DNA from 2 places in the Stenotrophomonas sp. LARHCG68 genome. Region 1 is predicted to be linked to the other one. Evidence: riboswitches for the same ligand, from Rfam matches in the RefSeq annotation. Region 1 holds a riboswitch; the other holds the start of a gene.
The links. A riboswitch is a leader RNA that binds a small molecule or an ion and turns the genes downstream of it on or off. The one in region 1 is predicted to bind cobalamin.

Region 1 (15,724 bases):
GAGTCATGGGACGTCGGCAATGGGGGAATGCCGGGATGATACGCCGCACGGGCTGTGCGGCTGGTGTACGCCGATCACATCGGCTTCGCGGCCAAGGCCGCTCCTACGCGGCGATCCCGGCTTCGCCCTCGACTGCAATCCGAAAACAAGAACACCCCGGGCGTTCGCACCGGGGTGTCAGGTACTACCAGCATGCGACGATCAGAACGCTTCGTCGAAGGACACCTCGCCCTGCACGCCAACCTGGTAGGCCGAGACGCGGCGCTCGAAGAAGTTGGTCAGCTCCTGCACGTCCTGCAGCTCCATGAACGGCAGCGGGTTGCGCACGTTGTACTTCTTGGCCATGCCCAACTTGGCGAAGTGCTGGTCGGCGCAGTGCTGCAGGTACTGGCGCATGTCGCGGGTGGAGATGCCGGCCACGCCGCCGGACAGCACGTCCTCGGCGAACTGCACTTCGCACTCGATGGCTTCCTCCAGCATTTCGTAGACCTGCTGTTCCATCCTGGCGTCGAACAGGTCCGGCTCCTCGGCGCGGATGGTGCGCACGCACTCGAAGGCGAACTCCATGTGGCAGCTCTCGTCGCGGAACACCCAGTTGGTGCCCGATGCCAGGCCCGGCAGCAGGCCACGCGAACGGAAGTAGTACACGTAGGCGAACGCGGCGAAGAAGAACAGGCCCTCGATGCACGCGGCGAAGCAGATCTGGTTGAGCAGGAACTGGCGGCGCTCCTCGCGCGTCTCGATCCGCTTCAGGCCCTGGATGGAGTCGATCCACTTGAAGCAGAAGTCGGCCTTCTTCTTGATCGAATCGATGTTCTCCACCGCGGCGAACGCCTTGAAGCGCTCCTCCGGGTCCGGCAGGTAGTTGTCCAGCAGGGTCAGGTAGAACTGCACGTGCAGCGCTTCCTCGTACAACTGGCGCGACAGGTACATGCGCGCTTCCGGCGCATTGAGGTGCTGGTACAGGTTCAGCACCAGGTTGTTGGAGACGATCGAGTCACCGGTGGCGAAGAACGCGACCAGGCGGTGGATCAGGTGGCGGTCGGCCGGCGTCATCTTGTGGTGCAGGTCGGTGATGTCGATCTGGAAGTTGATCTCCTCCACCGTCCAGCTGTTCTTGATGGCGTTGCGGTACATCTCGTAGAAGTCCGGGTAACGCATCGGGCGCAGGGTCAGCTCGAAGCCGGGGTCGAGCAGCATCTGGTTGGGTTTCTTGGACATGGGAAATCTCGTTTGCGCTTCTCCGCAGGGAGAAGCTGGCGCGTGGCGCCGGATGAGGGTTGGCTCTTCGAGGTTCAGGGCTGCTTGCTCAGCAGTGCCCTCACCCCAACCCCCGCTTCGCGCCCCGGCCCTTGCACGAGTGCAAGGGCGTTCGATGGGCCGCGAACCGGTGGTTCGCAAAACGGCCCCTCTCACCCCGCAAGCGGGAGAGGGGCTTGAGCGGTGCTTACTGGCAGGCTTCGCAGGCTTCCGGGTTTTCCAGCGAGCAGGCGACGGCTTCCACCGGCGTGTAGGCGCTGACCGTGGTCTTGGCGATCTTGGTCGCCGGGCGCGAACGCAGGTAATAGGTGGTCTTGATGCCCTTCTTCCACGCGTACATGTACATGGACGACATCGCGCCGATGTTCGGGCTTTCCATGAACAGGTTGAGCGAGGCGGACTGGTCGATGAACGCGCCGCGGTCGGCGGCCATGTCGATCAGCGAGCGCATCGGCAGCTCCCACGCGGTGCGGTACACCTCGCGCAGCGTTTCCGGGATCTGCTGCAGGTTGCGGATCGAGCCATCGGCGAGCTTGATCGCATCGCGCATTTCGTCGGTCCACAGGCCCAGCTGCTTCAGCTCGCCGACCAGGTAGCGGTTGATCTGCAGGAAGTCGCCGGACAGCGTCTCGCGCTTGAACAGGTTGGACACCTGCGGTTCCACGCACTCGTAGCAACCGGCGATGGAAGCGATGGTGGCGGTCGGGGCGATGGCGATGATCAGCGAGTTGCGCAGGCCGTGCTGCTTGATGCGCGCGCGCAGGTCGTCCCAGCGCGCGGTGTCTTCCGGCACCACGTTCCAGGCGTCGAACTGCAGCTCGCCGTGGGCGGCGCGGGTATCGTTGAACGAGGGGTGCCTGCCACGCTCGGTGGCTAGCTCGCACGAGGTTTCCAGCGCGTGGAAGTAGATGGTCTCGGCGATCTTCCTGGACAGCGCGCGGGCCGGCTCCGAATCGAAGGCCAGGCGCTTGCGGAAGAACACGTCCTGCAGGCCCATGCAGCCCAGGCCGACCGGACGCCAGCGCAGGTTGCCGCGGCGGGCGGTCTCGATCGGGTAGAAGTTCAGGTCGATCACGCGGTCGAGCTGGCGCACGGCCAGGCGCACGGTCTCGGCCAGCTTCTCGAAATCGAAGTCACCGTGCTCGTCGAAGTGGTTGCCCAGGTTGATCGAGCCTAGGTTGCACACCGCGGTCTCGTCGTTGGAGCAGACCTCCAGGATCTCGGTGCACAGGTTGGACAGGTGGATGACGTTGCCCGGGCGCAGGGTCTGGTTGCTGGCCAGGTTGCACTTGTCCTTGAAGGTCATCCAGCCGTTGCCGGTCTCGGCCAAGGTGCGCATCATCCGGCCATACAGCTTGCGGGCGTTGATGGTGCGCACGGCCTTGCCCTGCGCCTCGGCCTGCAGGTAGGCCTGCTCGAAGGCCGGGCCGTACAGGTCGGTGAATTCCGGCACCACGCGCGGGTCGAACAGCGACCATTCCTGGTCGGCCTCCACGCGCTGCATGAACAGGTCCGGCACCCAGTTGGCCAGGTTGAGGTTGTGGGTGCGGCGCGATTCGTCGCCGGCGTTGTCACGCAGCTCCAGGAAGTCCTCGATGTCGGCGTGCCAGGTTTCCAGGTACACGCAGGCCGCGCCCTTGCGCTTGCCCCCCTGGTTGACCGCCGCGACCGAGGAATCCAGCGTCTTCAGCCACGGCACGATGCCGTTGGAGTGGCCGTTGGTGGACCGGATCAGCGAGCCGCGCGCACGCACGCGGGTGTAGCTCACGCCGATGCCGCCGCTGAACTTGGACAGCTGGGCGATGTCGCCGTACTTGGCGTAGATGGACTCGAGCGAATCCTGCGGCGAGTCCAGCAGGAAGCACGAGGACAGCTGCTCGTGGCTGGTGCCGGCGTTGAACAGGGTCGGGCTGGACGGCAGGTAGTCCAGGCTGCCCAGGCGCTGGTACAGCGCCAGTGCCTCGGGCACGTCCTCGCTCAGCGCGCTGGAGATGCGCAGGAAGAACTGCTGCGGGGTCTCGATGACCTTGCGCGAATGCGGGTGGCGCAGCAGGTAGCGGTCGTACAGCGTGCGCAGGCCGAAGTAATCGAAGTTCAGGTCGTACTCGGGGTTGATCGCATCGTTGAGCTTGCGCGCGTTGATCTGCACGAAGTTCAGCAGGCGGTCGTTGATCAGGCCCACTTCGTGGCCGCGCCCCACCGACTGCGAGAACGCGTGGATTTCCTGGCCGGACACTTCCTTGGCGATGAAGTTGGCCAGCAGGCGCGCGGCCAGCCGTCCGTACTCCGGCTCCTCGCCGATCAGCAGCGCGGCGGTGCGGATGGACAGCTCGTCCAGTTCCTGGGTGGTGGCGCCGTTGTACAGGCCGGAGATGGTGCGGGTGGCCACGCGCATCGGGTCGACCGAATGCAGCCCTTCGCAGCAGCGCTGGATCGCGCGGACGATCTTGTTCAGGTCCACCGGCTCGGTGTTGCCATTGCGCTTGGTCACGCTCATGGCGGTGGCGGTGGGCGGCGGGGTCAGTTCAAAGCCGGCCTCGGCCGGGGCGACTTCGGTAGCGGAAGTGGTCACGACGGTGTGTCCTTCATGGCGTGGTGCACGGGGTGCCTGCCCTCGCAGGAACCGGGGCCGGTGCGGGTCGTGAGCATGGAAGGGCGGCGTCGCAGCGGCCGCGACGGCATCGACCCGGGGGTCGGCGTCAGCAGCACCACGTCACCAGCCGTCTTCCCCTCGAAGACACCGCAGCCGGCACCGCGCGGTGTGCTTCGCGCGGCTGTCGGCAGGTCTTCGGACTCATGGGCATGAAGGCGGGGGCCTTCTCCTACTCCGCCGCTTCCCAAGGCCGCTGCCTCAGTGCTGTGTGGCGGGGTCGTTCCCAATTACCGCTGCGGGGCAGTGCCGGACTGGCCTGAAGGCGTCACCGGCTTCCCTTTGAATCCAGCGGGGAGCAAACCCGCCGGAACCGACGACCCACAAGATAGTGGGGGTATATGACAGGGTCAACACGAAATGTTGTGAAATTTCGCCAAGCCTTGTGGCACAAGGGCTGCGCCGCAACTGTCCGGATAATCACGATCCGAACTGTCTGAATCGACTGCGCAGTCAAGGGGTTTGACGGATTTCTTTGTGCGGAAATCAGTTGTTCCGATGGCGTGAAAATCACGTCCCGCCGTCAGGCGTGACTTTCGACCGGGGCCAACCTGCCGCCAAGTCGCGAAGCTGGCGTCACCCCAAGGACGACATCGCCATGCGCACCGCTGCCCTCGCCACCCTGCTGCTCCTGCTCCCCGTCGCCGGCCACGCCGCCACGGTGAACGCCCCCTCTCTCTCGGCCGACCAATGCGGCGTGGAAACCGACTACGACGTGCTGGTCGATGGCGGCGGCATCTGGCTGCGACGCGACACGCAGGCGCTGCGCGAGATCGTCTTCCACGACGGCGAGCTGAGCATCGATGGCCGGATGCAGCCGGTCTCGGCGGCCGATGCCCAGCGCCTGCGGGCGCTGGAAAACGGCGTGCGCCAGTTGATGCCAGCGGTCACCGGGATCGCCACCGAGTCGGTGGGCATCACCTTCGATGCGCTGGACGCGGTGTACGAGACGCTGACCGGCGACGCCAACTCGCGCAAGGTACGCAAGCTGCGGCGCGAGGCCGAGGACTTCGTGGCCCATACCATCGGCCGCGGGCGCTGGGAACAGGACGCCTTCGACGAGGGCTTCGAGCAACGCGTGGAAGCCGCCGCCGAGTCGTTGGCCGGCTCGATGGCGCGCAGCGTGTTGTGGACGGTGTTCACCGGCGGCTCGGACCGCCTGGACAAGCGCGCCGACAAGCTCGATGCGGAAATGGAACAACGCCTGGAAGCGCGCACGCAGGTGCTGGAACGGCATGCGCAATCGCTCTGCAACCAGGTACTGGCGCTGGACCGGCTGCAATCGGCGCTGGAATTCCGCTACAACGGCCAGCCGCTGCAGATGATGCGCGTCACCGGCGATGCCACCGCCGCCGTGCACGAGCGGGAAGCCGGCAACAGCATCCCGCTGCCGTAAGCGCGACCGTGGTGCCTGCCATTGGCTTGGCAGCCAAAGCCGCGCCCATCGTAGCGCGGCGACGCCTTCCTCCGGATCAGCCCTTGGGCAACCGCGCCAGCTCCTCGCGGACCAGGCGCACCACCAGCTGGTCCAGCGTGTCGACCGAAGAGTTGCTCACGTCATGCGTGGTCTGGGTGCCGGCACCGCTGGCCGGGTCGGCGGCGTCCTTGTAGGTCAGGAAGATGAAACGCCCGCCGGTGTACTGCGCGATCTGGCGTTGCACGATCTCGCCGGTGGTGTCCTGGCCGGACGCGGCCACGCTGAACACCTTGATGCCCTTGCCCAGCGCCGCCAACGCGGTCTGGTCATAGCGCGGCGGGGCGTAGTCCATGTGCGGCGGCGCATCGGCCAAGGACACCAGCACGCGGGTGGTCGACGGGCCGCGCCAGCTCAACGACTGCACCGCGTGGTTGAACGCCTCGTTCATGGCCTCGGGATAGTCGCCGCCGCCATTGGCCTGCACGCCATCGAGCACCTGCTGGAACGCGTCGACATTGCCGGTCAGGTCCCAGCCGCGCACGAAGTACTCATCACCGCGATCGCGGTAGGTCACCAGCCCCAGGCAGATGTCCGGGTTGGACGGCAACCGGCTGATGTCGCGCACGATGCCCTGCAGCGAGCCGCGCAGCTTGTCGATCTCATCGCCCATCGAACCGGTGGCATCGACCATGAACACCAGGTCCAGCCGCGCACGAGCCGGCGGCGCGGCGTCAGGCATCACTACCTGCAGCGCGTTCTTCTGCCCACGCTGCAGGGTCGCCTCCACGCTCCGGCCGTCACGGCGCACCTGCACCTGGTAGCGCGGCGTATCGCGGTCATCGAAGGCATTGGGGTGCACCCACACCTGGCCATCGGCATCGGTACGCGCCCACATCCGCGCGCCATTGCCGGCAACGACCGACACCTCCGCATCCGGCACCGGGCGGCCCCGGGTATCCACCACCTGCAGGCGCTGGCGCACGCGGATGTCGCGGCCCAGCTGCGCGGACTCGCCATGACGCTGCAGGAACTGCTGGAACGCCCCGAAGTCGGCGTTGTCGTCGACCACGCCGGCCGTCACCGGCACCTGCGACTGCTGGCGCACCGCGACCTCACTGGCGCGGCCGGCCGGCGCCATCGCCTTTGCCGATGTCCGGTAAGCCGCATCGGCCGCCGGGGCCGAGCGCGGCACGGGTGCCGGCGGGGCCGGGGGCGACGGCGGCATGACCGCCTCGGACACCATCGCCGCTTCGCTCTCGGCGATGGCGTGGCGGCTGCGGCGGGTGTGCTGGACCTGGCCACGATCGGGGTCGGGCACTTCGCTCAGTACCGGGGTGTCGCTGCAGGTGCTGCCTGCCGGCGGCTGGAAGTTGGCGCGTGTTTCGCGCACGCGCTGCACGCCCGGTGCCTGCAGGTCGCCTTCCACCACGGACGACGGTGGCCCGGCGGTGCGCACGGTGGCCAGCACCGGCAAGCCGACCAGCAGGGTGACGGCCGCGGCCAGGGCCGCGGTACGGGCCGGGGACCGCTTCGATGCGTGGGTGTGCTTCATGGCGCTGGCTCCTGTGCCGATGTGGCGTGCGGATACAGGAACGGCCGGGGATGCGGAACGGGGTCAAGCGGTGATGCGCCGTGGCGCCGAGCGTGGCCCGGCACTCCCGGCGGTGCCCTCAATGACGGTGCGGGGTACCGAGGTACTCGGCGCTCTGCATCTCGATCAGGCGGCTGGCGGTGCGCTCGAAGGCGCCGGCCAGGCGGGTGCCCGAATACAACAGCGGCGGCGGATCCTGCGCGGTGCAGACCAGGTTGACCTGGCGGTCGTACAACTCGTCGATCAGGTTGACGAAACGACGCGCCGCGTCTTCGTTCATCCGGTCGAAATGCGGGATGCCGCCGAGCAGCACGGTGTTGAACTCGCGCGCGATCTCGATGTAGTCCGACGGGCCACGCGGCCCCTCGCACAACGCCGGGAAATCGAACCAGACGATGCTCTTGCCGCGCCCACGCACCGGGATCTTGCGGCCTTCGATGGCGATGTTGCCGTTGCGCGGGTCGTCGCTGCCGCTCAGTTCCTTCCAGCGGCCCAGCAGCCATGCATCGCTGTCATCCTCCAGCGGCGCGCGGTACACCGGCGAGCGGGTCAGCGCACGCATGCGGTAGTCCTCGGTGCCTTCGGCGTACAGCTCCACGCAGTACTTCTGCAGCAGCGCGATCGCCGGCAGGAAGCCCTCGCGCTGCAGGCCGTTGAGGTACAGGTTCTCCACCGCGGTGTTGGAGGTGGTCACCAGCGTCACGCCCTCGGCGAACAGGCGCTCCAGCAGGCGCGCCAGCAACATCGCATCGCCGATGTCGGTGACGAAGAACTCGTCCAGCACCAGCACGCGCAGGTTGTTGCGCCACTCCTGGGCGATCTTGGCCAGCGGGTCGCTCTGGCCCTGGTGCTCGCGCAGGCGCTCGTGGATGCCACGCATGAAGCGGTGGAAGTGGGTGCGGTACTTCTGCTCGATCGGCAGGCCGTCGTAGAGCAGGTCGACCAGGAAGGTCTTGCCGCGGCCCACGCCACCCCAGAAGTACAGGCCCTTGACCGGCTCGGGCTTCTTCCAGAAGGCGGACAGGCGGTCCAGCCAGCCGTCCTGCGCCGAATCCACCAGCGCCTCGTGGATGCGGTCCAGCTCGGCCAGCGCCGCATGCTGGGCCGGGTCATCACGCCAGTCGCCGCGGGCCACGCCGGCGGCGTAGCGTTGTGAGGGGGTCAGTGCGTCCATGCGGTCAGCTGCTGCTGTCGGGCAGCCAGCGCCGCACTTCATGCTGGATCGCGCCACGCAGGTCGATCAGCTTGCGATGGAAGAAATGCGAGGTGTCGGGCATGCGCACCAGCTGCGGCGGGTTGTCCAGCGACGCCAGCCACTGGTAGACCGCCTGCGCGTCGACCACTTCGTCGGCCTCGCCCTGCACCACCAGCCAGTTCGACGGCGGCTGCACCTGGCTGAAATCCCAGGTCCTGCGGCCCACCGGCGGGGCGATCGAGATCAGGGCCTGCGGCTGCAGCGCACCGGCCGCGCGCAACGACACGTAGGCGCCAAAACTGAAACCGGCCAGCCACAGCGTGGCGTCCGGCCGCTGGCTGCGCACCCAGTGCGCCACCGCGCGCAGGTCATCGCCTTCGCCTTCGCCATTGTCGTAGACGCCGGCCGATGCGCCGACACTGCGGAAGTTGAAACGCACGGTGGTGATGCCCAGGTCGCGCAGCGCGCGCGAGACCATGGTGACCACCTTGTTGTGCATGCTGCCGCCTTCGATCGAGAGCGGGTGGCAGATGACGGCGATGACCGGCCGCGGCGCGGCGTCGCCATCGGGCAGGTCGACGGCGACCTCCAGCGGCCCGGCCGGGCCTTCCAGGGTCAGCGTCGCCGATTCGTGGGGGAATGGGGGCGTTTGCATGCAGCCATAATACCGGCCCCGACCGGCGGCATCACCGCCGTGGTCTTCACGGTAGCCGAAACAATGCATTTCCTGTTCCTGAGCGTGGCCTGCAGCGTGCTGGTGTCGGTGTTGCTGAAACTAGCGCCACGCCGCGGCATCGACATCGCCCAGGCCGTGACCTGGAACTACCTGGCCGCCAGCGTGTTGTCGCTGCTGGTGCTCAAGCCTTCCCTGCAATCGCTGCAGGGCGGGCAGACGCCATGGCTGGCCCTGCTGGGTTTGGCGGTGGCGCTGCCCGGCATCTTCCTGGTGCTGGCGCGGGCGGTGCGGCAGGCCGGCATCGTGCGCAGCGACGTGGCGCAGCGGCTGTCGCTGCTGCTGTCATTGACCGCGGCGTTCGTGTGGTTCGGCGAACAGGCCAACGGCTGGAAGCTGGCCGGGTTGGCGCTGGGGCTGCTGGCCATCGTCGGGGTGAGCGCACGCAACGGCGATGCGACGACGCCGACCGGTTCGAGCTGGGGCTGGCTGCTGGGCGTGTGGGCCGGCTTCGCGCTGGTGGACATCCTGCTCAAGCAGGTCGCCGCCGCCGGCACCCCGTCGACCTCGGCGCTGCTGGTGAGCTTCGGCATCGCCTTCGTGCTGATGCTCGCCTGGCAGCTGCAACGCCACTTCACCGGCGCCTCGCGATTGGATGCCCGCAATCTGGCCTATGGCCTGCTGCTGGGTGCGATCAACTTCGGCAACATCCTGTTCTACGTGCGTGCGCACCAGGCATTGCCGCACAGCCCGGCGACGATCTTCGCCGGGATGAACATCGGCGTGGTGTGCCTGGGCGCACTGGTGGGCGTGTGGGTGTTCGGCGAGAAGACCAGCGTGCTCAACCGCGTGGGCCTGCTGCTGGCGGTGGCGGCGATTGGCTTGATCGCGCGCGGGACGCTGTAGTGCCTCTTTCCGCGGTGAGGCTTCAACCGCAACGGCAACTGCCCCTCCCCGGCCCTCCCCTGCGCCTTCGGCGCAAGGGAGGGGGCAAAGCCTTTTCCTCCCTTTGCCTCAAGGGAGGGGGCGAAGCCTTTCCCTGCCGTTGCCTCAAGGGAGGGCGGTCTTCGCGTACGGGAACTTACGGCTCGAAGCCCAGCAGCAGCGGATCATGGTCCGAACTGCGCCACGGGCCCGGGACGTTGCGGCCCTGGTAACCGGCCTCGTCGGCTTCATCGGCGTTGGTATGCCACTCCGCAGCGCCCTTCAGGCGCGCTGCCATGCCCGGGCTCAACAAGGCGTGGTCGAGGCGCCCGGTAAGGCCGTTGTAGACATAGCTGTAAGGCTGCTGCACGCCGGCCAGCTTGAAGGCGTCCTGCCAGCCGTCGGCGGCGAGCTGGCGGATCGGGTCTTCCATCGCATAGGCATTGAAGTCGCCCAGCAGCACCGCGTCCTTGCTGCCGCTGCGGGTCGGGTCGGTCTGCAGCCAGGTGTTGAGCAGGCGTGCCGACTCGACGCGGGTGGCGTTCCAGCAGCCCTGCCCATCATTGCGGTCGGCATCGGCACCGCTGGCTTCCGAGCAGCCCTTGGACTTGAAGTGGTTGGCCACCACCACGAACGGCGTGCCCTTGCGGCCCATGCGGAACGCCTGCGCCATCGGCACGCGGCTGCGCTCGCCGAACGGCTCGCGCTCCAGCACCGCCGGCCTGCCGACCGGGCTCACCTTCGAGCGACGGTAGATGATGCCAACGCGGATCGGGTTGTCGCCCGGCCCGTGGCCGGCATCGACGAACGCCCAGTCGCCGTCCCTGCCCTGCCCTTCGTTGATCGCACGCACCAGCTGGTCGATCGCCGAACCGGGGCCGTAGCCGTCGTTCTCCAGTTCCATCAGCGCCGCCACGTCGGCGTTGAGGCTGCGGATGGTGGTGACCAGCTTGGCCTGCTGGGCCGCCTGCTGCTCGGCGGTCCTGGCGCCGCGCAGGGTCGGGTAGCCGCCGCCCTTGCCGTCACCGTTGAAGTAGTTCTCCAGGTTGAACGCCGCGATGCGCAGGCCGCCGGCCACCGTCGGCGGCTGCTGCGGACGCTGCGCCTCGGCGACGGTCAGCGGTGCGGTCAGCTGCAGGCGGATGTCACCATCAAAACGCTGGTCGACGATGCCCTGCACGTCGGTGAGCTGCGCGCCGGTGCGCAGCAGCGTGCCTTCGGCCAGGTACGGCACGCTGCGTGGATCACGCTGGCTGCTGCCATCGTCCAGGCGGATGCGACGGCGGGCGTTGTCGGCGATCACCGCCGCCTGCTCCGGGCTGCCGGCGGCGGCCACTTCGCTGGGCTGCCACAGGCGGCCACCGAAGGCCGCGGTCAGCTCACCGTAACGCGACAGGCCATCCTGGCCGGCCAGGGTCAGCGGCACGGCGATGCGGACCTGCATGCCTTCCAGGGCTTCCCAGTTGGCCGGCACGTCCTGCAGCACGGTCACCGCCGGGGCCGGACGGGCGGCGATGGCGGTGACCTTGTCGGCCTGCAGGGTGGTCAGGCGGTTGTCGCTCTTGCCGGCCGGCAGCTCCTGCACGGTACCGGTGATACGCAGCCACTGCCCGGGCTGCACCGCCTGGTCCTTGGGCAGCTGCACGAACAAACCGTCGGAAGTCCCCGCATCGCCATCGCCGGCGTCCTGCACATAGATGCCACCCAGGCCTTCGCGCAGGTCGGCGCTCACGGCGGCCTCGATGGTGACGGTCTTGCCTTCATGGGCGCTGCGCGCGCCGTTGCCCTGGACCTTGCCGATCGGCAACACCGCCGGCGGGGCGGCCAGCGCGGGACCGGCGCAGGCCAAAGCCAGTGCCAGGGCGAGAAGGGTGGGGGTACGGCGCATGGGCAACTCCGGTTGGCGGCGGCGGGCAAACAAAAAGCGCCGCCCGTCGAGGGCGGCGCCGGATATTGTGCAGCAGCCGATGTGACCGCAAGCCACCGAATCTGGCGGCTTACTTCAGGTTGTCGAGCATCCAGTCCACGGCGGCGTGGATCTGCTCCTCGCTGAGCCCGGCATTGCCGCCCTTCGGCGGCATGATGCCGCCGTCCGGGCCGGTGTAGCCCTCGATGGCGTGCTTGTAGAGGGTGTCCTTGCCCTGCGCCAAGCGGCTGTCCCAGTGCGCGTGGTCCAGCGTCGGCGCCTTGCCCACGCCGGTGGTGTGGCAGGCGGTGCACAGGTTGTCGAAGATCGTCTTGCCGTCGAGGGTGCCGCCATAAGCACCGCTGGCCGAAGCCGCCGCGGCGGCGGCCGCTGCAGCCGCGGCCTGGGCCGAGGCACCGGTCGCACCCGCATACACCGCACCGATCGGCGCGATGCGCTGTTCAACGCGCTTGGCCACGGTGGGCGAGACTTCGGCGGGGATGGAGTGCTGCAGGAAGTACGCGAAGATGATCAGGCCAACCGTGATGACGGCCAGAATGACGATGACGATGGAAAAGCGCTTGAGAAACTCGAGGTCGTAATTCCGCACGTCTCAATACCCCAGGCGAGTAGTCGAAGGACTATGGCTGCCGGCGAGTATAGACCAGCGTTGGGCCGCGCCTGCAACGGGTTGGCGGCCTCAATGAATGCGGCAACGCACCATCCCAGCGGCCTCAACGCGGCGCTGCGGCACCGGCTGCACGCAGGCACAGCGCACCGATCGCATCGACCAGATGTTCGCCATCGCGCAGGCCATCGCGGCTGGGGGCGACGGGCCCGACCAGTGCCTCGGTGAAGGCACCGACGATGCAGGCCGCGCTCACGTCCAGGTCCTGCGGCGGCAACTCGCCGGCATGCACGCCGTCGGCAAGGATGCGCTTGAACACGTCACCGAACAGGCGCCGGCAACGGATGCGCTCGGCCTCCACTTCCGGATCCACCGGCTCGGCGATGAAGGCATAGGCCAGCCACGGCCCGGCCATCGCGCGGCGCACGAACGAGGCCACCGCCGCGTGCAGGCGCTGTGGCGCCGGACGGCTTTCATCGGCGATGGCCGACAGGATCGCCAGCTCATGCTCCACCGCCGCGGTCAGCACCTCGACGAACAGCTCCGCCTTGGACGGGAAGTGGCGGTAGATCAACCCGGTGGAGACCCCGGCCTCGGCCGCCACGGCAGTGACCGGTGCATTGCGGTAGCCGCCGGCCGCGACCAGTCGCCGGGCGGCCGCCAGGATCGCCTCGCGGTTGCCGGCGAGGCGCTTTTCCATCAATTCCGAGCGTTTGTAGGCCATGGAGTGATTCTAAGTTCAATTTTTGAATTTGTATTCACTTTTTCACGAAGACCGGCTAGGCTGCGCGCAAACGCCCGTGCGGACGGCCGCAGCCGTCACCCCCACCCCGGAGCGCCCCCTCGCCTGGTTGTACTGGAGCCGCCCCATGCACGTCCCCACCCTGTCCTTCGATCTCGGCGAAGAGATCGACATGCTGCGCGAAAGCGTGGCCCAGTTCGCCGCCGCGCACATCGCCCCGTTGGCCGCGGAAGCCGACGCCACCAATCACTTCCCCAACCCGCTCTGGCGCCAGCTTGGCGAGCAGGGCCTGCTCGGCATGACCGTGGAAGAGGAGTACGGCGGCACCGGCATGGGCTACCTGGCGCATGTGGTGGCGATGGAGGAAATCTCGCGCGCCTCCGGCGGCATTGGCCTGTCCTACGGCGCGCATTCCAACCTGTGCCTCAACCAGCTGCGCAAGAACGCCAGCCAGGCACAGAAGCAGAACTACCTGCCCAGGCTGTGCAGCGGCGAACACGTCGGCGCACTGGCGATGAGCGAGCCGGGTGCCGGCTCGGACGTGGTGTCGATGAAGCTGCGCGCCGACAAGCGCGGCGACCACTACGTGCTCAACGGCAACAAGATGTGGATCACCAACGGCCCGGATGCGGACGTGCTGATCGTCTATGCCAAGACCGACATCAACGCCGGTTCACGTGGCATCACCGCCTTCATCATCGAGAAGGGCATGAAGGGCTTCTCCACCGCGCAGAAGCTGGACAAGCTGGGCATGCGTTCGTCCAACACCTGCGAGCTGGTGTTCCAGGACTGCGAAGTGCCGGTGGAGAACGTGCTGGGTGAGGTGGGCGGCGGCGTGAAAGTGCTGATGTCCGGGCTGGACTACGAGCGCGTGGTGCTGTCCGGTGGCCCCCTGGGCCTGATGGCCGCGGCGCTGGACGTGGTGCTGCCGTACGTGCACGAGCGCAAGCAGTTCGGCGAGGCGATCGGCACGTTCCAGCTGATCCAGGCCAAGCTGGCCGACATGTATGTCGGCTTCAATGCCTGCCGGGCATACGTCTATGCGGTGGCCAAGGCCTGCGACCAAGGCCGCACCACGCGCCAGGACGCCGCCGGCGCGATCCTGTACTCGGCCGAGAAGGCAACCTGGGCCGCTGGCGAGGCGATCCAGATCCTCGGCGGCAATGGCTACATCAACGAGTACCCGACCGGCCGTTTGTGGCGTGATGCCAAGTTGTACGAGATCGGCGCCGGCACGTCGGAGATCCGCCGCATGCTGATCGGGCGTGAGTTGTTCCAGAAGACCGCATGATGCCGCTTGAGCCCCTCTCACGTTCACGGGAGAGGGGTTGGGGTGAGGGGAAGCTCCGAGCACGCGGACTCAACGTCCGAAGAGCCCCCTCATCCGCCCCTTCGGGGCACCTTCTCCCGCGTGCGGGAGAAGGGAAGCAACCGCCCTGCTCCCGCCTCGGCGAGCCCGGGCATGCTCCAGAACCTCCAGGATTCCGCCGCCATGACCACCCTTACCTCCCAGCTGCAACCCGGCAGCGACAGCTTCGAAGCCAACCGTGCTGCCATGCAGGCGCAGGTTGACGATCTGCGCGCCACGCTGGAAGCCACCGCACGCGGTGGCAGCGACGCGGCGCGGGCCAAGCACACCGCGCGCGGCAAGCTGCTGGTGCGCGAGCGCATCGATGCGCTGCTCGACCCCGGCAGCCCGTTCCTGGAAGTCGCGCCGCTGGCCGCACATGGCATGTACGACGACCCGGTGCCCGGCGCCGGCATGGTCGCCGGTATCGGCCGCGTGTCCGGGGTGGAGTGCCTGATCGTGGCCAACGATGCCACCGTCAAAGGCGGCACCTACTACCCGGTCACGGTGAAGAAACACCTGCGCGCGCAGGAGATCGCGCAGCAGAACCGCCTGCCCTGCATCTACCTGGTCGACTCCGGCGGCGCGTTCCTGCCGCTGCAGGACGAGGTGTTCCCGGACCGCGACCATTTCGGCCGCATTTTCTACAACCAGGCCAACCTGTCGGCACAGGGCATCCCGCAGATCGCCTGCGTGATGGGCAGCTGCACCGCCGGCGGCGCGTATGTGCCGGCGATGAGCGACGAGACGGTCATCGTCAAGGAACAGGGCACCATCTTCCTCGGCGGTCCGCCACTGGTGAAGGCCGCCACCGGCGAGGTGGTCAGCGCCGAGGAACTGGGCGGTGCCGATGTGCACACACGCATTTCCGGCGTCGCCGACCACATGGCCGACAACGACCTGCAGGCGCTGGCGCGGGTACGCGCCATCATCGCCAGCCTCAATTGGCGCAAGCCCGCGCCGGGCGTTGCGCTGCAGGACGATGAAGCACCGCTGTTCGATGCGCATGAGCTGTACGGCGTGATCCCCAGCGATACACGCAAGCCTTATGACGTGCGCGAAGTGATCATGCGCGTGGTCGATGGCTCGCGCTTCGACGAGTTCAAGCCGCGCTACGGCAACACGCTGGTCACCGGGTTCGCGCACGTGCATGGCCATCCGGTCGGCATCATCGCCAACAACGGCATCCTGTTCTCGGAGTCGGCGCTGAAGGGCGCGCACTTCATCGAGCTGTGCTGCCAGCGCAATATCCCGCTGGTGTTCCTGCAGAACATCACCGGCTTCATGGTCGGCCGCAAGTACGAACACGGCGGCATCGCCAAAGACGGCGCCAAGCTGGTGATGGCCGTGGCCAACGCGCGTGTACCGAGGTACACCGTCGTGATCGGCG
Region 2 (15,724 bases), on a different contig from region 1:
CGCGGTGCCTATGACCTGTGGAGTCTGGGTGGCCAGTATCGGATCACCCCGAAGGTGCGCGTGGGTGGCGGCGTGAACAACCTGTTCGACAAGCGCCTGTTCCGCGAAGGCACCACCAGCACCAGCGCCACCGGTGCGGGCGCGGCCACCTACAACGAGCCGGGCCGCAGCTACTGGGTCAACCTGACGGTCGGCTTCTGAGGGCGGTGGCGATGCACAGGGGTACGTACGGCGCGCTGCGCCGTGCCATGGCGGTGATGGCCATGGTGATCATTGCAACGGCGACGCTGCTGGCAGCGCCGCCGTTGGCGGCACAGCAGCGCAATCCCGCACAGGTGATCGGCGAGACGGTGGCCGACCGCAGCTCCGCGCACTACCGCTTCGAGCGGTTCGTGGTGAGCAGCGCCGACGGCAGCCGTCGCTGGCGGGTGAACCTGGGGATCCCGGCCGGCAAGGCGCCGGCCGCGGGTTTCCCGGCGATCTGGATGCTGGACGGCAATGCGGCGTTGATCGAGTTCGATGACAGCGTGCTGGAAGAACTGGCGCGGACCACGCCGAGCCTGCTGGTGTTCGTCGGCTACGACAACCCGTTGCGCATCGACTCGCCGGCACGCACCCGTGATTACACGCCGTTCGCCGATGAAGGCGAGGATGGCACCGTCTCCGGCGGGGGCGCCAATGCCTTCCTGGACGTCCTGGAACGCCAGGTCCGGCCGGAAGTGGCGCGCCGGGCCGCGCTGGACGCCAGCCGGCAGACGCTGTGGGGGCATTCCCTCGGCGGCCTGTTCGTGCTGCACGCGCTGTACACCCGCGCCGGGGCGTTCCAGACCTATGCCGCGGCCAGTCCATCGTTGTGGTGGACGCAGGGCGCGATGCTCGGCGCACCGGAACGGCAGTTCATCGCCAACAATGCCGGCCATCACGCACGCCTGCTGCTGATGCTCGGCGGCGGCGAGCGCACGCCGGACTTCAGCAACCGCGACATGGGCAACCCGCGGGTGCAGGCCCACCTCAAGCGCATCTCCGGCGCGCCCTCCGGGGCCGCCACCGCGCTGGGCACGCGACTGCAGCAGGTGCCGGGACTGGACACCGAGTACATCGAGTTCGACGGGCTCAGCCACGGGCCGATGTTCCGCGCCTCGTTGATGCGCACCCTGCATCGGGTGGCCGGCATCGGCGACCGCAGCGGCGAGCCGCGTCCCTGAGCCGCAACCGCGGCCGACCTTCGCACACGGCGGTCGATGTGCCGCCCGCCAGACAACCCAGGCCGCGTCATGGCCCAGGCAATCACCCCACCCGCACGCCAAGGGCGTGCATCGATCGATGAGGTAATGCGCCATGGCAGTCATCCCTTCCCGTTTCCCGCGCCCGGCCGTGCTCGGCCTGGCCCTGCTGCTTGCGACCGGCGCCGCCGGCGCACAGGTATTCGGCCAGCCCGACGTCGACTTCAAGGGCAGCGTCCGCGCGACCGCGCCGGTGGTGCTGCCGGGCAGTGAAACCGGCATCGAGGGCAGCGGCTTCACGCCGGGGCAGAAGGTCACCCTGCAACGCGGTGACAGCGTGCTCAACGCGCAGCCCTACGTGGCCGATGGCGAAGGCCGGTTCCGGGGAACGTTGCGAATCCCGGCCGATGCGGCCGTCGGCGCGCAACCCATCGTGGTGCGCGCCAGCAGCCCGGATGCGGCGTCGATCTTCGCGCTGAAGGTTTCGCGGGAGGTGCCACTGTCCGGCCAGGAGCGCATCCAGGCCGCCAGCAACCGGTTGGTGCAGGGCCTGTACCAGGTGGCCTACAGCCCCGCGAGCAAGGCCGCGTTCGTGACCAGCGCGGTGGGCCGCCCACCGGTGAAGCAGTCCGAACTGCTCAAGGTCGACCCGGAAACCCTGCAGGTCCTGGCCCGCGTCTCGCCGCAGGCGGCACCGGCCCCGGCCGCGCAACCGGGCCAGCCCGCACGCGAAGGCGGGGTGTTCGCCGTGTACGGCGTCGGCGTGGATGACACCCATGGCAACGTATGGGTGACCAACACCCGCCAGGACACGGTCGCGGTGTACCGCCAGTCGGACCTGGCGCTGGTCAAGCAGTTCCCGGTGGGGGCGGTGTCGCATTCGCGTGACGTGGTCGTCGACCCGCAGCGCAATCGTGCCTATGTCTCGGCGACCGGCGAGGATTTCATCAGCGTGTTCGACACGCGCACGCTGCAACAGCTGGACAACATCACCCTGGCTTCGGGCAAGCGCGGCGAGAGCTTCACCCCGACCAGCCTGGACATCGATCCGGCCACCGGCAAGGTGTACACCGCCAGCCTCGGCTCGGCCGAGGCGGCGATCATCGACGGAGCCGCGGGCAAGGTGGAGAAGGTGATCGCGCTGGGCAACGCGCGCAGCGCGATCGGCGTGGCCTGGAACCCGCTGGCCAAGCGTCTGCTGGTGGTCGCGCAGGGCAGCGATAACCTGCTGGTGGTCGATCCGGAAAGCGGCAAGGTCGAGCACGATGTCTACGTCGGTGCCGGTGCGTTGAACGTGTCCTACAGCCCGGCCACGCGCCTGGCGTATGTCAGCAACCGCGGTGCCGGCACGGTGACGGTGGTGGACGAGGCCGGCAACATCGTCGCCAACCTCGATGGTGGCACCTACCCGAACCACGTCAGCAAGGGCCCGGGCACGGCGATGTTCGCGATCAACAAGTCGCGTGGCGAGGACGATGCCAAGGGTGATCGCATCACCCGCTTCATCCCGACCCGGGAGTAACCGCCACGCCGGCACGCGACGTCGTGCGGGCATGCGGGAGGTGCCGGCGACGGCATCTCCCGCCCTGCCATGAAAGGGCTTGCCGTGGCACGGACCGCGCGCGCAAGCGTCACCAAAGAGGAACCCCTGATGAAGAACCCCACCATCCTGCCAACGGGATTGGGCCTGCTGCTGGCGGTGCTGGCGGTGGGTTGCAACCGTGCCCCATCGCCTACGCCGGCATCGCCCACGCCCTCGGCAACCGCTGGCGGCGGCGCCGATACCGCTGGCTTGCCGCAGGGCTGGAAGCGCGTGGCCGGCCAGGATGTCCCGCAAGCCACGGCGGCCACGCCGCGACTGCCGGCGCGGGTACGCTCCGACGACGGTGCCGAGGTGGAGGTTCGCGACGTCGGCCGCATCGTGGCCGGCGGCGACGACGTGATCGCCGTGCTCGAAGCGCTGGGCCTGGCGGACAACCTTTACGCCGCGCCCGAGCGCTCGGCCACCGCGGCCGGCAAGGCCGCCGAGAAGCATTTCCTGTTCAACCGCACCACCGGCGTGGAAGGCGTGCTCAGCCTGGACGGCAGCCTGTTCCTGGGCAACAGCCTGCGCCGCCATGGTGTGCTGGCCGAGCGCCTGCGTGCCACCGGGCATGCGGCGGTGGTGATCGATGACCTGCAGCCGCCGCCGGACAAGGTGCGCAAGGTGGCCGAGGCGGTCGGGCTGCCCGTGCAGGGGCAGGCACTCGCCATGCAGGTGCAGGCGCAGATGGACCAGGCCGCGGCCATGGCTGCGCACAACCCACGGCGTCCGCGCGTGATCGCGCTGTCGGCCAGCGGTGCGGGAGGATTGCCGACCGTCGCCGGCGCCGACAGCGCGGCCAACCAGCTCATCACGCTGGCCGGCGGCATCAACATCGGCGAGGAGGCCGGGGTGGCCAATTACTCGCAGCTCAGCAACGAGGGCGTGGTGGCGGCAGCACCGGAGGTGATCCTGGTGACCGACAACGACCTGCGCCTGTTCGGCGGTGAAGCCGGGTTGTGGAAGGCGTATCCGACCCTGCGGCATACGCCGGCCGGCGCCGCCAACCGCGTCTGGGTGATGCCGGACATCGCGCTGAAGGCCACCAGCGTGGGCTCCGGCGCGGGCGCGCTCGCGCTGGCGCAGGCCCTGGCCGAACTCGCGCGCGGATGATCGCCGGGCAGGTGCGGCGACCAAACGGTGCGCTGTTGCTGGTGTTATTGGCGGCGGTGCTGCTGGCCGCGGTGCTGCTGTCTTTCGCCGTCGGCCCGCTGAAGCTGCCGCCTGCCGACGTCCTGCAGGCCATCGCCGCCCGGTTCGGGCTGGCCGATCCGCACACGGTCAGTGCCCGCGACATGGGCGTGGTCTGGCAGCTGCGTATCCCGCGTGCGCTGCTGGGAGCGCTGGTGGGTGCGTCGCTGGCGATGGCCGGCGTCGCCCTGCAGGGATTGTTCGGCAACCCGCTGGCCGACCCGGGCATCGTTGGCGTCAGCCAGGGCGCATCGCTGGGTGCGGTGGCCGCCATCGTGCTTGGCGCCGGAACGCTGGGCGCCTGGCTCATTCCCCTCGCAGCCTTTCTCGGTGGCGCTGGTGCCACCACGTTGATCTACCTGTTGGCGCGGCCCGGGCGCGGTGAGGGCACTACCACATTGCTGCTGGTCGGCATCGCCATCGGTGCGGCCTGCTCGGCGGCGGTTGGCTTCCTGACCTACATCGCCAGCGAGAGCGAACTGCAGTCGCTGGTGTTCTGGCAGATGGGCTCGCTGGCGCACGCGCGCTGGAACGACGTGGCAGCGGTGGCACCGGTGTTCCTGGTCGGCTTGCTGGCGCTGTGGCGCCTGGCGACGCCGTTGGACATGCTGGCCCTGGGCGAGCGCCAGGCGCGCCATATCGGTCTGGACGTGCCACGCACGCGGCTACTGCTGGTGGTGTTCAGCGCGCTGCTGGTGGGCGCGGCGGTGGCATTCGCCGGCAGCATTGGCTTCGTCGGGCTGGTGGTGCCGCACCTGGTGCGCATGCTCGCCGGCCCGGGACACCGTTGGTTGCTGCCGCTGTCGGGCGTGACCGGCGCGTTGTTGATCGTGGTGGCCGATACCGCCGCGCGCACGCTCGATCCGCCTTCGGAAATTCCGCTGGGCCTGTTCTCGGCGGCACTGGGTGCACCGTTCTTCCTGTGGCTGGTGCTGCACAGGCGTGGCCGGGGGGCGGCATGAGCACGCCGTTACTGGAGCTGCGCAACGCCGGGGTGATGCGGGGCAATCGCCGGGTGCTGTCCGGGGTGAGCCTGCGCCTGGAAGCCGGCACGCTTACCGCGCTGGTGGGTCCCAATGGCGCAGGCAAATCAACCTTGCTGGCGTTGCTGGCCGGTGATGCCGTGCCAGACCAGGGCAACGCGTTGCTGTCCGGGCGTGCACTGGCGGATTGGCCGGTGCGCGTACTGGCGTTGCAGCGTGCGGTGATGGCGCAGGATCACGTGGTGCGGTTCGCCTTCAGCGTGCACGAGGTGGTGGCGATGGGGCGCTTGCCGCATCCGCCTGACCGCGAACAGGACGCACGCATCACCGCGCAGGTTATGGCCGAAGTGGAGGTGGGTGCCTTGGCCGGCCGCGACGTGCAGACGTTGTCCGGTGGCGAGGCCGCGCGTACTTCGCTGGCACGCGCGTTGGCGCAGCGCACGCCGGTGCTGTTGCTGGATGAGCCCACCGCCGCGCTGGATCTGCGCCATCAGGAGCGCACGTTGCACAGTGCCCGTGAACTGGCCCGGCAGGGGCGCTGCGTGGTGGTGGTGCTGCATGACCTCAATCTGGCCTCGGCCTATGCCGACCGCATCGTGATGCTGTGCGAAGGCCGCATCGCTGCTGATGGCACACCACGCGTGGTGCTGACCCGCGACATCATCGGGCAGGTGTACGGGCAGGCGGTGCACGTGATCGAACATCCCACCCGTGGCGTACCGCTGGTGGTGCCTTGCGACGAATGATCGGCGGGGACTTTGCCGGTAACGCCTCCGCGGAGCACGGCCCTGCTCCATAACACCCAAAAGAATGCCCCGGCGAACCGGGGCATTCTTCATTGCTCGTTACCTGGTGATTACTTGGAGCGGTAACGCAGCGTCAGCTGGTACTCGCGGCCCGGCTGGTTGTACCAGGCAACGGTTTCGTACGCGCGGTCGAACACGTTGGCGGCCTTGGCCTGGACACTCCATGCATCGTTGATGGCGTACTCAGCGCGCACATCCACGGTGCCATAACCGGCCAGACGCACCGTGTTGGCGGCGTTGTCGAAGCGGTGGCCGCTGCCGGCCGCGGTCACGCCCAGGCGCACCGGGCCGAAGCTCTTGTCCACGTCCAGGCGACCGCTGGTGCGCGCGCGGCGGGCCAGCAGGTTGTCGTAGGTGGCCGCGCCGGAGGTGTGGTCGCGCGGGTCGGTGAAGCTGGCCTGGGCGTTGATGTCGAAACCGGCCAGCGACAGGTAGCCGGTCAGCTCGGCGCCGCGGATGCGGGCCTCGGCGACGTTGACGATGTTGAAGCTGCTGTCGTAGCCGATCAGCTGGTCCACGCGGGTTTCGTACGCGTTCAAGGTCCAGTTCCAGTTGTCGGCGTACTGCGCGATGCCGATGTTCAGGCTCTTGGACTCTTCCGGCTTCAGGTCCGGGTTGCTGAAGCCCGGGTAGTACAGGTCATTGAAGGTCGGTGCCTTGAAGCCGGTGCCGGCGCTGGCGGTCAGGCGGAAGCCGTTGCCGAAGGCGAAGCCGTAACCCAGGCTGCCGGTGGTGTGGTTGCCGAACTGCTCGTTGTCGTCATTGCGCACGCTGGCCTGCAGCGAGTGCGCGCCGAACTGGCCCTGGTACTCGACGAACACGCCGAGGTTGTCGCGGTCCCCGATGTCGTAGGCGGTGGAGCTGGTGACCTTGTCGTTCTGCCAATCGGCACCGGCGGTCAGCTGCTGGCCTTCGGCGAACTGGAAGTCGCCCTGCACGCTGGCGGTGTCGCGACGGGTGTCGAAATTGCTGGCGAAGGTGCGGCTGCCGTTGGCGGCGAAGTAGTTATCGGCCTGGTCGCGGTTGCGGCCGACCTGTGCGGTCAGCTGGAACGCATCGGACGCGGCCCATGCCAGCTTGCCGCCGTAGACCTGCTGGCGGTTGTCGGCCTCGTTGCCGCCGAAGATGCTGCCGTCGTATTCGTTGAAGCTGTCGGCGTTGAGCACGTGGCCTTCCAGGCTCAGCGTGTCGGTCAGCGCATAGCCGCCGCGCACGTTGATGGAGGTGTTGCGGTAGCCGTCGCGGTCCGGCTCATCGGCGAAGCAGCCAGCGCCCCAGCCAGCGGCGGTGCCGCGGCAGGCATTGATGCCATCGGTCTTCTGGTAGCCGCCCTGGGCCGAGATCCAGCCGCGCTCGCCACGGTTGCTGAAGCCGGCGCTGGCCTGGCGCAGGTTGTTGCTGCCGGCGGTGATGGACAGGTTCTGCTGCAGGCCCTGGCCGGCGGTGCGGGTGAAGATCTGGATCACGCCGCCGATGGCCTCGGAGCCGTACAGGCTCGAACGCGGGCCGCGCACGATTTCAACGCGCTCGATCTGGTCCACCGGCAGGTCCTGCAGTGCGGCCATGCCGCTGGTGGCCGAGCCCACGCGCACGCCATCCACCAGCACCAGCACCTGGTTGGAGTTGGTGCCACGCAGGAACAGCGAGGTGATCTTGCCGGTGCCGCCCTGGTTGGCGAAGTCCAGGCCGGCGCGGCCGCGCAGCAGCTCCAGCACCGAGTTGGCCTGGCTGCGGTCGATCTGGTCGCGGTCGATCAGCTGCACCGGGACCACGCTGGCCTCGACGGCAACCGGGGTACGGGTGGCGGTGACGGTGACGTCGTCCAGGTCGGTGGTCCTGGACTGCGCGGCGGCAACGGCCGGCAGCGCCATCAGCACGGCGAGGGAGAGGGTGTGGTAATGCAGTTTCATGCTTGCTCCTGGGCCTGCGCGCTCCCGCGCAGACAAACGGGTGGGGCTGCCAGGAGAGGGAAGGGACGGAAGCAGGCGCGCACACGGCGCCGCAGCCGCCGCCATGCCCTCCGCATCGCAACCAGTCGGCTTTCGGGCCGGTCTCCGGACTCGCAGGCGAAGCAGCATGGCTGCTTCCGACCAGGCGCCTTCCCGTGCCTTGCACAGTGGCGGTGTTGCCTGGCCTTGTCCTGCTTACCGTTGCGGGGGCAGCGCCGGAATGGCGACAGGCTGGATATCCAGCCGTGCGCGGCACCGGCTTCCCGTTTCAACCCGCCAGCATGGCCGGTGGGTCACCCGAAAGTGCGCGCATTCTATGCCATTGGCCCTGACGGTGCCCGTGAATGCACATCACGCCCTGATGCGCGGTGTCCCGGGGTTCCCTGGCGTGGCGGTCCGCAATCCCGTGGCGGCGGCTAAAATGCCCGATTGCCTTGGCAGTATCGGAACACTCGTGACAGAAACATGGTTCGGGCAGGCCTGCGGGCTGCCTTCGCAGGAGCACCGGCAGCAGGCCATCGTCCGCCAGCGCCAGCTGACCAAGCCGGAAGGCGCGCTGGGCCGGCTGGAAGCCTTGGCCATCGAACTGGCGGCGCTGCAGGGCACGCCGCAACCACAGGCCCGGCGGGTACCGGTGCTGGTGTTCGCCGGCGACCACGGCGTGGCCGCGCAGGGCGTCTCGGCCTATCCGGCCGAAGTCACCGTGCAGATGCTGCACAACTTCGCCGCCGGCGGTGCCGCCATCGCGGTGCTGGCGCGTGAGCTGGGCCTGCCGTTGCACGTGTGGGACGTGGGCAGCCGCGCCACGCAGCCGATCGCCGGCGTGGTCAGCGACAAGCCCCGACCGGGCACGGACGACTTCAGCGTCGGGGCGGCGATGTCCGCGGCGGATCTGCACGCGGTGTTCGACGCCGGCCGCCGTGCGGTGGATGCGGCCTGTGCCGACGGTGCCGACCTGTTGGTGTTCGGCGAGATGGGCATCGGCAACACCACCGCCGCCAGTGCGCTGGCCGCCGCGCTGGGGCCGCTGCCGCTGGAAGACCTGGTCGGTGCCGGCACCGGCTTGGACGCGGTGCGCATGGTGCAGAAGAAGAACATCATCGCCCGCGCGCTGGCCCTGCACGGCGAGGCGATCAACGCTGCGGCATCGCCCGGGATGGAAGCCCTGCAGCGCGTGGGTGGGCTGGAGATCGCCGCGATCAGCGCGGCGATGATCCACGCCGCGCAGCGCAGGGTGCCGGTACTGGTGGATGGCTTCATCGTTTCGGCGGCGGCGCTGGCCGCGGTACGCATCAATCCGGGCGTGCGCCCGTGGCTGCTGTTCTCGCACCAGTCGGCCGAGCGTGGCCACCTGCACCTGCTGGACGCACTGCAGGCACAGCCGCTGCTGTCGCTGGACCTGCGGCTGGGCGAGGGCTCCGGTGCGGCGCTTGCGTTGCCGCTGGTGCGCATGGCGTGCGCGCTGCACAACGGCATGGCCACCTTTGCCGAAGCGGCGGTCGCCGATCGGGAGGGCACGCCATGATCCTGGACCTGATGCGACATGCCTCCACCGGCCGCTCCGGCCACCTGGACGGCCGGAGCGACCCGCCTTTGGTCGACGGCGCGATGGATGCGCTGTACCGCAGCCATGCCGGCATCGGCTGGAGCCGGGTGATCAGCTCGCCGCGCCGACGCGCGCTGGACACCGCGCATGCATTGGTGGCCGGCAGCAACCAGTTCTGCGAGATCCACCCGGACTGGGCCGAACTGGATTTCGGTGACTGGGACGGCCTGCACTTCGACCAACTGCCCGCCGAGCAGCTGGCCGCGTTCTACGAGGAACCGCACGACACGGTGCCGCCCAATGGCGAGTCGTGGCCGCAGTTCCAGGCGCGCGTGGAGGAGCAGCTGCATCGCCTGGTGGACGAGGACGACGGTGACGGCCAGCCGGTGCTGGTGGTCAGCCATGCCGGCGTGCTGCGGCTGGCGGTATCGCGCGTGTGCGGCATGCCGTTGTCGGTGTTGTGGGCGATGCGCATCGACTATGGCACCCGCGTGCGCCTGCGCGTGGAGCGCGGCGACGATGGCCGCCTGTGGGGCGAACTGCTGGAGTTGCGGCAGGCATGAGCATGCGCCGGCTGGTCCTCGCCATCCAGTTCCTGACCCGGCTGCCGACGCCGCAGGTACGGGACTTCCGCCAGGAGGACCTGAGCCGTTCGGCGGTGTACTACCCGTTGGTGGGAGCGATCATCGGCGTCCTGCTCGCGCTGCCGCTGTACGGCTTCGCCGACCGTCCGTGGCTGGCCGGGGTGCTGACCCTGCTGGTCTGGGTGTGGGTGACCGGCGCGCTGCACCTGGACGGGTTGGGCGACGTGGCCGACGCCTTCGGCGCATCGCATCGCGATCCGCAGCGTTTCCTCGAGGTCCTCAAGGACCCGCACATGGGCGTGTTCGGCGTGGTCACGCTGGTGATGCAGCTGCTGCTCAAGTTCGTGCTGCTGACCGAACTGGCGGTCAGCCCGCTGTGGTACGGCATCGTGCTGGTGCCGGTCTGGGCCCGCTGGGGCACCTTGTGGTGGAGCCGGCGGTTGCCCTCGCTGCATGGCGCCGGCATGGCCGAGCGGTTTTCATGGCAGCTGAGCCTGCGTTCGATGTGGCTGTGGGCGGTGCTGCTGGCGGTGATCACCGCGATCGTCGCCTGGCCGTTGCTGGTCGCCCTGCTGCTGGTGCCACTGGTGGCGTTGTACTGGCGTCGCCGGCTGGGGGGCATTTCCGGCGATTGTCTGGGCGCCAGCGTCGAGGTCACCGAAACGATGCTGCTGGCGGTGCTGGTGGTAGCGGCAGGCGTGTCCTGACAACACACGGTGTCGCAGGAGCGGCCTTGGCCGCTCCTGCATACAAGCGTGGCTCACTCCTCGCCGAAGCGGATCTCGCCGGTTTCCTCGGGCTCGTCCTCCGGCTGCATGCGCGTCTCGTGCACGGGGCCGGCCACCTGCGCGGCGCGCAGCGTGGTCAGCTCGCCGGCCACCGCTTCGTACTCGCAGACCAGTTGTTGCCGGCGTGCCTCGGGTACCTCCTGCCAGTGGCAACCCACCAGCGCGCCCTCCAGCGAATACAGCAGGTTGAGGCTGGGCTTGAAGCCGGCCCGGCGCACCTTCATGAAGGCGCCCACCGCACCGACCGCGGCGATGTCCTGTTCGGTGCGCAGGCCGACCTGGCGCAACCAGGCCGCGCTCTTCGGGCCGATGTTGCGCAGCTTGGTGGTGCTCACCGCAGCGCCTCGACGAAAACCTGCGCGATGGCTTCCAGCCCGAGCTGGTCATCGCCATCGAAGCGCGCCAGCACTGGGCTGTCGATGTCGAACACGCCGACCAGTTCGCCATCGCGTACCAGCGGCACGACCAGTTCCGAACGCGAGGCCGAGTCGCAGGCGATATGGCCCGGGAACGCATCCACGTCCTCGATGCGCTGGGTCTGGCGGGTGCTGGCCGCCGCGCCGCACACGCCCTTGTGCAGCGGGATGCGCACGCAGGCCGGCAGGCCCTGGAATGGCCCAACCACCAGTTCGGTGCCGTCGTAGAAGTAGAAACCCACCCAGTTCAACTGCGGCAGTGCGTGGTAGACCAGCGCCGACAGGTTGGCCGCGTTGGCGATCCGGTCGGTTTCGCCGTGTACCAGGGCGCGGGCCTGGGCCAGCAGCTGGGCGTACTGTTCCGGCTTGCCGCCGGTAAGCGTATTGGTGCTGAACATCGTGAGAGTCTAACCGCGACGGGACCGGTGATTTTGCCACCGCAGGCGCATTGCCGCGCCGCCCGCGCGTCACTGCCTCCTGCAAGGCAGGCCGGTGGCGGCAACGGACGGGCAAAAAAAGACCCGTCAGCGGGAGGGGATGCTGACGGGTCTGGGATTGCGCGGGGGAGGGGACCGCGCAAATTCGGTTGCAGGTTCAGCGCGTCTTGCCGCTGGCCTTGGGCGTGGCGGTGAACGGCTGGCTGGCCAGTGCACCCAGCGCCTCGCTGGTCTTCAGGTTCAGGCCGATCACTTCCTGTCCGGCCGAGGCAAGGCGCTCGAAGTTGTCACGTGCCAACTGCATGCCCTTGGGCAGCAACGCCTGCAGGTCGACCTGGGCGCCGGCCTGGGCCAGCTCACCGAAGAAGCCCGCGGTGGCATTGGTGTTCCGTTCCAGGGTGCGCAGCTGCACCCCGAACACGCTTTCGGCATTCTCCAGCGTCAGCCGGTTCGCGCGGTTGGCCGCGGCGGCGAGCTGCTGGGTGTAGCTGCTGAAATCGTTGAACTGGGCGGACATCACGGCGTTCGGGAGGGCCTTTGTTGCGTTGCAGCATAGCGCGGATTTTGCGCAGTGCAACACCGCGGGACGGATTTTTCTGACCCATTCAGTTTTGCACGCCATTTCCCCGCCCTTTCGCTGCAGGCGGAGGGGAGGGATGAGGAGTGCTCGGCGTGATGCCGGATGTCGGCAGTGATGCGCCGCCGATGCAAGTGGGCGGGCCGGTGCCTGTACTGGCTTCGCGGCCGAGGCCGCGCCTACGGCAGGGCTGGCGCCCTTCAGCTGCCGCGATAGCTGCAGCCGGAGGTGCAGGTCTCATGCACCACCACTTCACTGAGCAGCGGCAGCGAAGGCTTCAAGCGTTCCCAGATCCACATGGCCAGGCGCTCGCTGGTCGGGTTCTCCAGGCCGGGGATGTCGTTGAGGTAGTGATGGTCCAACTGGTCATACAGCGGCTGGAAAACGGCCTTCAGGTCACTGAAGTCCATGATCCAGCCGGTGTCGGCGCCCGGTTCGCCGCTGACCCGCAGTTCCACGCGGAACGAGTGGCCGTGCAGGCGTGCGCACTTGTGGCCCGGCGGCACGTTGGGCAGCCGGTGTGCGGCTTCGAGGGTGAAAACCTTGAAAATATCCATGCGCGCAATTGTAGGGCGCTGACAGGCCACGTGCCGGCCGGTCCGATGCGGGCCGCGGACGCAGGTTTTCATATATTCATCCATCTTGATGAAGAGATGTAACTTTTCGTCATGTGTGGATGAGCGGAGGTTATTGGCCGGACATTTACCGCGCATGTCCTACTTGCCGGGCAATTTTCGCTTCCTCCCCCCGAGCTCATGCCCAATCGTTCCCTGCTTGCCATCGCCGTCGCGGCTGCCGCCGCGGCGCTCTCCCCCCACGCCTTCGCCGAGGCCGCCAACGACAGCAAGACGCTGGAGGCGGTGCGGGTCACCGGCTCCAACATCAAGCGCAGCGACACCGAGACCGCCAACCCGGTGCAGGTGATCGAACGCCAGCAGCTGGAGGAATCCGGCAAGGCCACCGTCGCCGACCTGCTGCGCTCCATCTCCGCCAACACCGGCAACGCCGCCAACGAAACCAGCAACAGCGGCTGGGCCTCGGGCTCGGCCGGCATCGGCCTGCGTGGCCTGTCGCAGAAGAACACGCTGGTGCTGCTCAACGGCCGCCGCCTGGCCAACTATGGCTTCCCGTCCGGTGGCCTGTCCGACACCTTCGTCAACCTCAACGCGTTGCCGCTGGTGGCGGTGGAGCGCATCGAAGTGCTCAAGGACGGCGCCTCGGCCGTGTACGGTTCCGATGCGGTGGCCGGCGTGGTCAACATCATCACCCGGCAGGGCTTCGAGGGCGCCGAGCTGGGCGTCAGCGGCGGCACCTCCGACGCCGGCGGCCTGGACCAGCAGAACGTCAAGTTCATCGGTGGCATCGGTGACCTGGACACGGACGGCTACAACATCCTGGTCTCGCTGGAAGGCTACAACCGCGACCGCCTGGACCAGGACCAGCGTGCGCTGACCCGTTCGGGCATCTACACCGACCTCGCCGGCGGCCGCTGGAACGGCTGGTCGGCCAAGGGCGCGCGCTACCTGGTCAACGGCAAGTCGGTGCCGATGCTCGATGCCGGCGGCAACTGCCCGGAAGGCACGGTGCTCACCGCCAGTGCACCGATCGACGGCCTGGCCGGCAATACCTGCGCGTTCAACCAGGCGCCATACACCACGCTGATCCCGTCTACCAAGCGCTGGCAGGCCTACGTCAACGGCACGCTGCGCCTGAATGAGTCGGTCGATGCGTTCGCCGAAGTGATCTACAGCGACATCAAGGGCGTGTCCTGGTTCGGCTCCAGCCCGTTCTTCACCCTGGAAAGCGGGCGCTTCGCGCTCAACGCCGACACCGGGCTGGCCGAGCCGGTGCGTTCGACCCTGCCCGCCGGCAACCCGTACAACCCGTACGGCGTGGACGTGCCGATCGAATACACGTTCTTCAACCTCGGTGGCACCCTCAAGACCAATCGTTCGCAGGCCTATCGCGGCGTGGTTGGCCTGCGTGGCAGCGGCGAGAAGTGGGATTGGGAAGTGGGAGCATTCCAGGCCGCGAGCAAGGAGCGTGAAACCGTCTCCGGCGGCTTCGCCAACCGCTGGGCACTTTACGACGCGCTCGCGTCGGGCAGCTACAACCTGCTCAACCCGTCGGCGACCGACCCGGCCGTGCTCAAGGCCATCGGCCTGAGCACGCTGCGCCCGGCCGATTCGGTGCTCAAGGGCCTGGATGCCAAGGTCTCCGGCATGCTGGGCTCGACCTGGGCCGGCACCATCGGCTTCGCCGCCGGCGCCGAATGGCGCCAGGAAACGCTGGACTCCGACAACCCCTGGCAGATCGATGCCGGCCTGCAGGTGCGTCCGGCCATTGCCGAGGTGCACGGCGAGCGCAAGGTCAGCGCCGCCTACGCCGAACTGAACGTGCCGCTGCACAGTACGCTGGAATTGCAGGCCGCCGCGCGCGCGGACCACTACAGCGACTTCGGCAATGCGTTCTCGCCCAAGCTGGGGCTGCGCTGGCAGCCGCTGGACTGGCTGCTGGTCCGCGCCGCGGCCTCGCGCGGTTTCCGCGCACCGTCGCTGTCGGAGAACTCGGCCTCCACCAGCATCGCCTACGGCTCGGTGGTCGATCCGCACGATCCGGACGTGGCCGGTTCGCGGCAGAACCCGACCTTCTTCACCGTCGGCAACAACAACCTGGACCCGGAGCGCACGCGCAGCTTCAACGCCGGCATCGTGCTCTCGCCGTGGCAGCGCACCAGCCTGAGCGTGGACTACTACCGCATCAAGCTGGACAACCTGATCGGCAGCGGCAACACCACCACGCTGGTGGCCGAGAACAACCCGGCCAACGTGCTGCGTGATGCGCGCGGCAAGCTGCTGGCCGTCTACAACCGCTACCAGAACCTGAGCGAGCTGGAGACCTCCGGCATCGACGTGGAACTGCGCCAGGGCTGGTCCACCGCGCGCCTGGGTACGTTCGGCCTGTCCTCGGCGCTGACCTATGTCATCGACTACAAGCGCCCGCAGGTCACCGGCGGCCCGCTGGTGGACTACGCCGGCTCCAACCTCGGCCCGTCCCTGCCCGATACCAAGGCCACCACCACGCTGGACTGGGCGCTGGGCGACTGGCGCACCGCGCTGACCTGGTACTACACCAGCGGCTACGACCAGGAAGGCAGCGCCGCGGCCAAGGCGGTGCAGAAGGAGGTGGCCAGCTACAGCCAGTTCGACCTGTACCTGGGCTACACCGGCATCGACAAACTCACCGTCTACGCCAAGGTGCAGAACATCGGTGACCGTCAGCCGCCCCATGATGCGACCTTCCCGGGCGTGCGCGCACCGTACGACTTCAGCCAGTACGACCTGCGCGGCCGCTACTACACGGTGGGCTTCGACTACCGCTTCTGACCGTGGGCCCTCTCCCGCATGCGGGAGAGGGAGCGTCACGCATTGACTCATGCCTTTCTCGCATGCAGGCGCCTGGCGCATTGACTCAAGCCCCTCTCCCGCATGCGGGAGAGGGGTTGGGGTGAGGGCAGAACGAGGGGCCAGCGTGGCTCGGCTCGGCGCCACAACCCAATGCCCGAAGCGCCTTCATCCGCCCCTGCGGGGCACCTTCTCCCATGCGTGGGAGAAGTGAACAGCCGGCACCGTTCGTGATCCG

Region 2: another riboswitch for cobalamin. It lies ahead of btuB (TonB-dependent vitamin B12 receptor); the one in region 1 lies ahead of ACIPR8_RS09120 (ribonucleoside-diphosphate reductase subunit alpha).

Annotation. Positions count from the first base shown of each region.
Region 1 is NZ_JBIXJV010000002.1:352,115-367,838, forward strand. It holds gene ACIPR8_RS09110 (acyl-CoA thioesterase) at 1-7, opposite strand, end outside; gene ACIPR8_RS09115 (ribonucleotide-diphosphate reductase subunit beta) at 202-1,221, opposite strand; gene ACIPR8_RS09120 (ribonucleoside-diphosphate reductase subunit alpha) at 1,448-3,757, opposite strand; cobalamin riboswitch at 4,023-4,243, opposite strand; gene ACIPR8_RS09125 (DUF2884 family protein) at 4,509-5,306, shown strand; gene ACIPR8_RS09130 (vWA domain-containing protein) at 5,383-6,879, opposite strand; gene zapE (cell division protein ZapE) at 6,998-8,092, opposite strand; gene ACIPR8_RS09140 (alpha/beta hydrolase) at 8,097-8,768, opposite strand; gene ACIPR8_RS09145 (EamA family transporter) at 8,832-9,692, shown strand; gene ACIPR8_RS09150 (ExeM/NucH family extracellular endonuclease) at 9,868-11,598, opposite strand; gene ACIPR8_RS09155 (c-type cytochrome) at 11,708-12,226, opposite strand; gene ACIPR8_RS09160 (TetR/AcrR family transcriptional regulator) at 12,351-12,968, opposite strand; gene ACIPR8_RS09165 (isovaleryl-CoA dehydrogenase) at 13,114-14,277, shown strand; gene ACIPR8_RS09170 (carboxyl transferase domain-containing protein) at 14,479-15,724, shown strand, end outside.
Region 2 is NZ_JBIXJV010000001.1:293,694-309,417, forward strand. It holds gene ACIPR8_RS01265 (TonB-dependent siderophore receptor) at 1-201, shown strand, start outside; gene ACIPR8_RS01270 (alpha/beta hydrolase-fold protein) at 213-1,205, shown strand; gene ACIPR8_RS01275 (YncE family protein) at 1,339-2,745, shown strand; gene ACIPR8_RS01280 (heme/hemin ABC transporter substrate-binding protein) at 2,875-3,918, shown strand; gene ACIPR8_RS01285 (FecCD family ABC transporter permease) at 3,951-4,958, shown strand; gene ACIPR8_RS01290 (heme ABC transporter ATP-binding protein) at 4,955-5,725, shown strand; gene btuB (TonB-dependent vitamin B12 receptor) at 5,836-7,695, opposite strand; cobalamin riboswitch at 7,814-8,050, opposite strand; gene cobT (nicotinate-nucleotide--dimethylbenzimidazole phosphoribosyltransferase) at 8,189-9,259, shown strand; gene ACIPR8_RS01305 (histidine phosphatase family protein) at 9,256-9,843, shown strand; gene cobS (adenosylcobinamide-GDP ribazoletransferase) at 9,840-10,571, shown strand; gene ACIPR8_RS01315 (TfoX/Sxy family protein) at 10,625-10,987, opposite strand; gene ACIPR8_RS01320 (GAF domain-containing protein) at 10,984-11,466, opposite strand; gene ACIPR8_RS01325 (phasin family protein) at 11,663-12,022, opposite strand; gene queD (6-carboxytetrahydropterin synthase QueD) at 12,283-12,639, opposite strand; gene ACIPR8_RS01335 (TonB-dependent receptor plug domain-containing protein) at 12,838-15,468, shown strand.